2 regions of the Arthrobacter rhombi genome follow, and region 2 is predicted to be linked to the other one. Evidence: riboswitches for the same ligand, from Rfam matches in the RefSeq annotation. Region 2 holds a riboswitch; the other holds the start of a gene.

Region 1 (4,207 bases), on a different contig from region 2:
CTCTATGCCGCCGAGGCGGCCACGCTGGAGGCCATCATCCGCCGCTGGTTGGGACTTGATGACGACCTGACGCCCGTGAACGCCCACCTCTCGCGCGATCCCCTGCTCGCGCCGCTGGTCACCCGGCGCCCGGCGCTGCGGCGGATCGGCTACCCCGATCCCTTCGAGGCAGCGGCGACGACCGTGTTGGGCCAGCAGGTCTCCGTGGCAGCCATGCGGACCTTCGCCGGCCGTCTCGTTACCGGGTACGGCGGCACTCCGGTGGCCGGGATGAAGCTGTTCCCGGCGGCGGACGTCGTCGCGCGGATTCCCGCAGCTGAACTGCAGGCGGCGATCGGGCTGACACACGCCCGTACCCGCACCTTGCTGGCCGTGGCCGACGCCTTCAGCCACGCCGGCGCGCAACCGGCCGGCGCGTTCCCGCTCACCCGCGACGAGCTGCTGGCGCTTCCGGGCATCGGCCCCTGGAGCGCAGACTACCTGGACGTGCGGGCCCGGCTGGATCCCGATGCGTTCACCCCCGGAGACCTGGTGTTGCGCCGGGCGCTGGGGCGGATCAGTGCCCGGGAGTCAGCGGACCGGGCGGAAGCGTGGCGCCCCTACCGGGCGCACGCTCTGTTCCACCTGTGGAGCCAGGAAGCGTACGACAGGTAGGCGCCGCCGTCGTGCTGGATCCCGCAGCCCGAAGCCATCCGGGGATCCGGTAGACCCGGGCTCAGCCGCGGACTGCGGTCTGGATCCCTGGTTCGTCGGGGAAGATCTGCCCGATGGGTTCGCGCTTCTCCGCCTGGAACGTCTCCTCGGCCCTGCCGAACGCCCAGTAGGCGGAGAGCGAGAGCGCCTTGCGGTCCACTCCCTTTTCATCCGCGAGGTAGCGGCGCAGCGCCTTGACCATCTCGCGCTCACCGTGGGCGAAGACCTGCACGTCGCCCTCGCGCCAGGTGCCGGCCATGACGGCTGCGGCCAGCCGGGTGCTCTCCGGGGTGAACGGGCCACCGCGGTGCAACCAGTGCACGTTCATGCCCTTGGGGGCCTTGAACTTGATCTCGTCCTTCTCCTCGGCGACCTCGACGTAGACCTCGCCGACCGCGGAGCGGTCCATGGCCTCCAGGGCGGCGGCGATGGCCGGCAGCGCCGATTCGTCACCGGCGAGCAGGTGCCAGTCAGCCTCCGGGGAGGGGACATACATCCCGCCGGGGCCTGAAAAGCAGACCAGGTCCCCGGGCTTGGCGTGGTTGGCCCACGGCCCGGCGATGCCGTCCTCGCCGTGCACGACGAAGTCGATCTGCAGGGTCCCGGCCGCCTCGTTGACGCTGCGCACCGTGTAGGTACGCCGCACCGGCATCCGCTCGGGCGGCAGCACGGCGCGCAGTTCCTCCAGGTCATAGGGCGGGGTGAGGCCCAGGGCGGGATCGGCGAACAGCAGCTTGACGTACTTGTCGGTGGCTTCCTTGTTGCGGAAGGCGGCGAAGCCCTCCCCACCCAGGGTCAGGCGGACCATGTGCTTGCCGATCTTGCGTCGGGTCACCACCTCCAGCACCACCAGCGGGCGCGGCGGCCGGGCGGCTGCGGGGACGGTCATTGTCGGATCACTCCTTCGGGGGCCGGGCACAACCCGGCAAAGGTCTTTTCCCCATCCCATCCCACGTGGAAGCCCAACGCAAACCGGCTACGCCACGGGCGAAGAAGTTACCCCGCGTCTCGCATCCGCTAGGCTGGGTTCCAGCTTCACGAGATGCGGCCATGCACGGGCTCCGACCCGGCCGCACACCAACCCCATGCTTCACGGGTGGTTCGGATGACGAAGCGGCCCGGCACGCACGGTGTCGGGCAAGAGCACGCGAAAGGCAACCCATGGGCCATCTGTCCACCCACCGTCCCGCTTCCGACTGCCACTCCGGCACCCCGGGGCACCGTCCCGCGTTCGGAACGGCCCACCCCGAACTGCTGGCCGACGCCGCCGCCTGGGTTCCGGTCACCGTCTTCGTCGATCCCCCCACCCAGTCGCTCACCCTGGCCTGCCCCACCGGGGTGCGCTGGCGCGGCCACTACCACGGGGTGGCCGAGCTGGCCGCCGCGTTGCGCTGTACGCTCCCGGTTCCCGGGCACGACGACGGTGCCGGGCTGCCGCTGGTGGGCGCGGTGACCTGCCACTGGCATCCGGGCGCACGGCTCCTGGCCGTACCGGCCGATCCGCAGCGCAGCGCCGGACGGGCCTACGTGCAGCTGGCAGCCCGGCCGTTGAAACCGTGCCAGTTGGAGCACGATGAGCAGCTGGCCGCACAGTTCGCCGCGGTTACCGGAACACCGGTGCGCCGATGAACTCCTCCAGCTTGGCTCCGTGAGGGGGCTAGCTATCGAAAAGTCCGACGCCGACCGTTATGGCGTCGCCGATTGAGAGGGCGACGGCGCAAGCTCCGTGGCCCTGATGCCCAGGCTGGGCTGACGTGAACGGTGGCAGGTCCATGGTGCAGACCCAGCCACGTCGCTCAAGTCCTCCTGGCCCTGTCGCGAAGAAAAAGTATCCGCCAGTAGATGTGGATCCGTGGGAGACGATGCGGTCCGCTACTCTTTCCTCATGCGTAAGACGCCGGCACGGGGCTCCAACACCGCCGGAGGTGAGCGCGTGATGATCCTGTCCGCAGGGGTGGGATCGGGGCATAACAGCGCCGCGGCGGCGGTACAGCAGGCGTGCTCCGCGCGCGCCGACATTTCCGAGGTGCAGGTGCTGGACGTCCTGCAGGTCAGTAGCGCGCTCTACCGAGACGTGTTGGGGAAGGGGTACTTCGTTCTGGTCGAGGGCCTGCCGTGGCTGGTCGAGTGGGGCTACGACGCCAGTGACCCGCCGTTCCGGCGCCGAGGCCCGATCGACCCCTGGACTCGGGTGAATGCCTTTCCGGTGGTCCGTGCGATCAAACGGTTCCGACCGACGGCGATCGTGTGTACGCACTTCCTGCCGGCCCAGCTGCTGGCAACCCTGCTCCTTCGGGGCGTGATCGACGCCAAGACGGCTGTCGTCACGACGGACTACGACTTCCAAGGCCTGTGGCTGACGAGCGCGTTCCACCAGCTCTTCGTGGCCAGGGAAGAGGCGAGGATCGAGCTGACCGCGCTTGGTCTGCCTACCGACCGCATCGCGGCCACGGGGATCCCCATCGCGGTGAAGCCGGACACCACGCCCGCGCGCGATGCCAACGAGCCCCCGATGCTGTTGATCTCCGCGGGCGCCAAAGGCGGTGACTACGCCGCCGCAGTTGTGCAGCAGACGCTGCATATGCGGTCCGCATTCACGGCCACGGTCGTGTGTGGACACGATGACGCGCTGCGTCGGCGCATCGAGCAGCTGGTGGAGCCTGCCGGCGACCGTTACCGCGTGATTGGCTTCACGGACAAGATGCCGGAGCTGCTGCGTCGCGCCGACCTGTTCGTGGGCAAACCGGGCGGGTTGACGGCGTCGGAATGCATGGCCGCGGGGCTGCCCATGGTGTTGGTGAACCCCATCCCGGGCCAGGAGGTCCGAAACGGCGACTACCTGATGGAGCAGGGGGCCGCCGTGCGCTGCAACACCACCGCCACGATCGGCTGGAAGATCGACGGGGTCCTCCGTGAGCCGGGCCGCCTGCGGCGGATGCAGGCGGCGGCGCGGAAAGCCGGTCGTCCGGATGCAGCGGCGGACGTGCTGGCTGGCCTGCTGGAGGGTCCGTCCCGTCCTCTGGTCGTGACACGCGCGGCGCAGAGGACGATCCTCGCCACGAGTGAGCAGCACCTCGTCGCGTCCGACCTGAGGGGACCCTCCTCACTGCTCCGCCTGGTCGACCAGGCGGTGGGTAGTACGGTCGCCCTGCTGCGTGCAGAGGAGCTGGGCGATCTGGAGAAGCGGTATGCGACTCCGAACGGGGGCATGGTTCTGCGGCGCGACCCGGCGTCCATGTCGCTCCGTTGGGAGCCACGCCGGTTGCTCCGCACCATGCTGCGCGGTGACGACGTACTGCCCGTCCGCATCGAAGGGCAGTCGGCACCGTTGCCGCCCCTCCCCGAGTGACCGGGACGCGCGCGACCCATGTCGGGCGCACGCCGGCGGGCCATCCGAGGCGCCTTCTTCGCCGGTCATCCCCCTGCGCGTCGTAACGCACCAGCACCCGCCCAGCTCGCGGGGCTGTGTTGGGCGGCGAGCAGGGCCCAGTCGCCCGCGCGGGGCGACCAGCGC
Region 2 (4,207 bases):
GAACGGGAAGCGCGATCCCCACGGCTGCCCGTCCGGGTCGGGGCTGGCCGGGCCGGTTGACCCGTAGCAGCCGCCGACCATGTTCGGCGCGACCACGAAGAACCGGTCGGTGTCGATGGTCTTGCCGGGCCCGACGAACCCGTCCCACCACCCGTCCTCCCGGCCGTGGCCGCGGGAGACATGGGTGTCCCCGGTCAGCGCGTGCAGCAGCAGGACCGCGTTGGAGGCGTCGGCGTTCAGCGTCCCCCAGGTCTCGTAGCCGATCATCACTTCGGGCAGCCAGCCGCCCGTCTCGAACCGGTAGCCACCGATCGGGACGCACTTCAGGATGCCGTCGCGGATGACCGGCGTACTGCCGGTGCGCAGCTGTCCCCTCACGTTGTCGACGCCCTGGGTCACCGGGCGGCCTGGGATTCCCCGCCGGCGGGCACTGCGGTGGCGGTGGCGGCGTCGAACCCGAGCTCCAGGTCAGCGATGATGTCGTCTATGTGCTCGATGCCCACGGAGAGGCGGACCAGTCCCGGGCTCACCCCTGCGGCGACCTGCTCGGCCTCGCTGAGTTGGGAGTGGGTGGTGGAGGCCGGGTGGATGACCAGCGAGCGGACATCGCCGATGTTCGCGACGTTGGAGTGCAGTTCTAAACCGTCGACGAAGGCACGCCCGGCGGCCTCGCCACCGGCGATCTCGAAGGCCAGGACCGCACCAGTGCCGCGGGGCCCGTACGTGCGGCCGCGGTCATGCCAGCGGCTGGAGGCCAGCCCGGCGAAGGCCACGGATTCGACCTGGGCGTGGGCCTCGAGCCATTCGGCGACCTTCTGCGCGTTTTCCACGTGGCGTTCCATCCGCAGGCTCAGGGTTTCCAGGCCCTGCGCGATGAGGAATGCGTTGAAGGGGGCGACGGCGGAGCCCAGGTCGCGCAGCAACTGCACGCGCGCCTTGAGGATGTACGCCAGGTTGGCGCCCAGTGCTCCGTTGACGCCGAGGTCGCGGGCGAAGACCAGTCCGTTGTAGGACTCGTCGGGGGTGTTGAAGCCGGGGAACTTGTCGGGATCCTGCGCGAAGTCGAACGTGCCCGAGTCCACGATGACCCCGGCGACGGCGGTGCCGTGGCCACCGAGGTACTTGGTGGCCGAGTGCACCACGATGTCGGCGCCCCATTCGAACGGGCGGATCAGGTACGGGGTGGCCAGGGTGTTGTCCACGATCAGCGGAACGCCGGCGGCGTGGGCCACCTCGCTGACACCCTCGATGTCCAGCACGTCCTGGCGCGGGTTGGAGACCACCTCGCCGAAGAAGGCCTTCGTGTTCGGTTGCACGGCGGCACGCCACTCGTCGATGTTGTCCGGGTCGGCCACGAATGTGACCTCGATGCCCAGCCGGCGCAGCGTGTGCTTGAGCAGGTTCTGCGTTCCGCCGTAGAGGCTCGGGCTGGCCACGATGTGGTCACCCGTTCCGGCGACGTTGAGGATCGAGAAGGTGGTGGCCGCCTGCCCGGAGGCCAGCAGCAGTGCGCCGACGCCGCCCTCGAGGTCGGCGATGCGGTTCTCCACCGCTTCCTGCGTGGGGTTGCCGATGCGCGTGTAGATCGGCTCCAGTTCCTGCAGGGCGAACCGTGCGGCCGCACTCTCGGCACTCGGGAAGACGAACGACGTCGTCTGGTAGATCGGCAGTGCCCGGGCCCCGGTGGCCGGATCGGGGGTCTGGCCTGCGTGGACCTGGCGGGTTTCAAAAGACCATGATGCGGACATGTGTTGTCCCCTTCTACTGCTCAGGGGTCCCTGTTCCGCGCCACCCCGTGGGGTGCCGGGAGGTGACCCGCGCTTGCCCGTTCTCCAGCTGGAGGCGGACCTGGTCTTCACCCGGGGCACCCCACCGCGAGTGGAGGGTTGCCGGCCAGCAAACCGGGGTTTTGCGCTGGCACTCATGACCTGCATCCAGTGTTCTAGATCCCCCGCGGTCCCGCAACCCATGGGCACCCAATATGACGGCGTGCGCAACAATCGCCGGCAGCGCGGGACGGTGGACGCAGGCCGAATGACTTAGGTGACCCTAAGTCGAGACACACCTCACAAAGTGCCATCATGAACGCATGATGAGGTTGGATCACGTTTCATACGCATGCGGACCAGACGGGCTGGCCGCCACGGCCTCCCGTGTAGCCAAGACCCTGGGGATCGAGTCGGTCAAGGGCGGCATCCATCCCCGATTCGGGACCAGGAACGTCATTTTCCCGTTGCAGAACACGCAGTACCTGGAGGTCGTGGAGGTCCTGGACCACCCGGCCTCGGACAAGGCCCCGTTCGGGCAGGCGGTGCGCGCCCGCTCCGAGATGGGCGGCGGCTGGATGGGCTGGTGTGTCTGCGTCGACGACCTGGCACCGTTCGAGGAACGCCTGGGCCGCTCCTCCGTTCCGGGTAACCGCAAGTTCCCCGACGGCCAGGAACTGACCTGGCAGCAGATCGGCATCAAGGGCCTGATCGCCGACCCGCAGGTGCCCTACATGCTGCGGTGGGACGACGGCACCGAGCACCTGCACCCGTCCAAGGCGCTGGAGCCCACCAGCCGCATCTCCGGCATCACCATCGCCGGTTCGGTCGAGCGGGTGCGCGAGTGGCTGGGCACCCCGGCCGCGTCGCCGCTGGAGGATGTCGACGTCGAATGGGAGGCGCCCAACGGCACCCCGGGCATCATGTCCGTGACCTTCGAGACCCCGCAGGGAACCATCACCCTCTGATCCGTTTCCGGAACTGCATTTCATGAACGACGGCGGCCCGCGGGCCGCCGTCGTTGTCATTCCCCGGGTTCCGCCTGGTGCGGGCGGACCACGGCGCCGAACGGGCCCGTGGCCGCGAAGGCGTGGTCGGCGAACCGTTCACCGATGAGCCGGTGGGTGGCCGTATCGGGGTGCAGGTTGTCGGGCAATGGGGCGTCGGCGGCATCGGCTTCCCCGTAGAGTTCCAGCCCGTCGAGGAAGTGCAAGTTGGCGTCGTCAGCGCGGCGCTCCATCAGCGAGCGCATTTCCCGGCGGATCACCTGCAACGTCAACCGCCCCAGCGCCTCGTCCCCGGTGGTGCCGGTGGCGATGAACTTCACCTGCTCCGTGCCCATGCTGGCCGGGTCGAATCCCCCGGGACCCGGGGTGTCCTCATGGATCCCGCAGAAGATCGGGGATACCAGCACGATCGGCGTCGTGGGATGCCCGTCGCGGATGGTGTCCAGGAACCCGTGGATCGCCGGGACCAGGGCGCGCACCCGCATCCCGTCCAGGTTCACGATGTTGATGCCCAGCTTGATGCTGATGACGTCCGCCGGCGCATCGCGGATGACCCGCGCGATGAAGGGATCGACGAAGCAGCTGCCCCCGAGCCCGAGGTTGCGCAGCTCGACGTTCCCCCGCCGGGCGGCCAGCGCCGGCCAAATCGCGCTCGGGGAGGCGGCATTGGACCCCTGACTGATGGAGCTGCCGTGGTGGACCCACAGCGGCTTCGTCTGTTCCAAGGGCTCGAGCGGGGCATCGGAGGCCAGGCTGACCAGTTCCAGGGATTCGTTGTGCGGCAGGAAGAACTCCACGGCCTTGGACGTCGCGGCCAGTCCCTCGACGACGGTGGTGTGGGAGGGGCCGGGGACCTGCCGCATGGAGCCGGTCGTGAGATCGATTTCGGTGGCGTCGCCTCCCGTGAGTTCATCGCCCAGCTGCAGCTCGCCATCCACGCAGACGTCGATGCGTCCCCGCGGCCGGTGGGTGCCGAGGTAGAGGACCGGCGAGGGATGCGATACGAGTTCGATCCGTGTCGCGGTGGTCCGCACGGCGATCCTGACTCCGGAGGGCTGGGCTTCCATGGCCAGCAGCTGGGGATCCGGGAACTGCTGGCGGACCCAGCCGGGCAGCCGGTGGAGTCGTACGCCGTGGGATCCGTCCTCCAGTTCCGCGGCGCCGCGGATGATGTCCTGCGTCAGGGGTGTGGTGATCATGCTGGCGTTTCTCCTTCGAGGGCGGTGGCCCAGGTCTGTAGTGCGCGGTCAAGGGCGGACAGGGTGCGCCGCCAGGACGAATCGGTGGGATCACTGCGGTGCTCGAAGGAGCCGGCCTTCTCCAACGCCAGGTAGCCGTTGAGCGTGGCGCCGACGAATCGGGTGGCGTGCACCAGCTCGTTCGCGGGCAGGTCATAGCCGCGCAGGACGGCCCAGACGTACTCGACGATCCGCA

What was found. Region 2 has a riboswitch for S-adenosylmethionine ahead of ABD088_RS13570 (bifunctional o-acetylhomoserine/o-acetylserine sulfhydrylase). Riboswitches for the same ligand answer to the same signal wherever they lie in the genome.
Region 1: linked by a shared signal. The riboswitch ahead of ABD088_RS10000 (hypothetical protein) and the one ahead of ABD088_RS13570 (bifunctional o-acetylhomoserine/o-acetylserine sulfhydrylase) in region 2 are both predicted to bind S-adenosylmethionine.

Annotation. Positions count from the first base shown of each region.
Region 1 is NZ_BAAAIV010000011.1:127,395-131,601, reverse strand. It holds gene ABD088_RS10010 (DNA-3-methyladenine glycosylase family protein) at 1-654, shown strand, start outside; gene ABD088_RS10005 (siderophore-interacting protein) at 716-1,582, opposite strand; SAM riboswitch class IV at 1,727-1,843, shown strand; gene ABD088_RS10000 (hypothetical protein) at 1,855-2,322, shown strand; gene ABD088_RS09995 (MGDG synthase family glycosyltransferase) at 2,579-4,042, shown strand; gene ABD088_RS09990 (beta-glucosidase family protein) at 4,108-4,207, opposite strand, start outside.
Region 2 is NZ_BAAAIV010000015.1:80,543-84,749, reverse strand. It holds gene metX (homoserine O-acetyltransferase MetX) at 1-342, opposite strand, end outside; gene ABD088_RS13570 (bifunctional o-acetylhomoserine/o-acetylserine sulfhydrylase) at 396-1,748, opposite strand; SAM riboswitch class IV at 1,813-1,929, opposite strand; gene ABD088_RS13565 (VOC family protein) at 2,090-2,734, shown strand; gene ABD088_RS13560 (SGNH/GDSL hydrolase family protein) at 2,791-3,972, opposite strand; gene ABD088_RS13555 (TetR-like C-terminal domain-containing protein) at 3,969-4,207, opposite strand, start outside.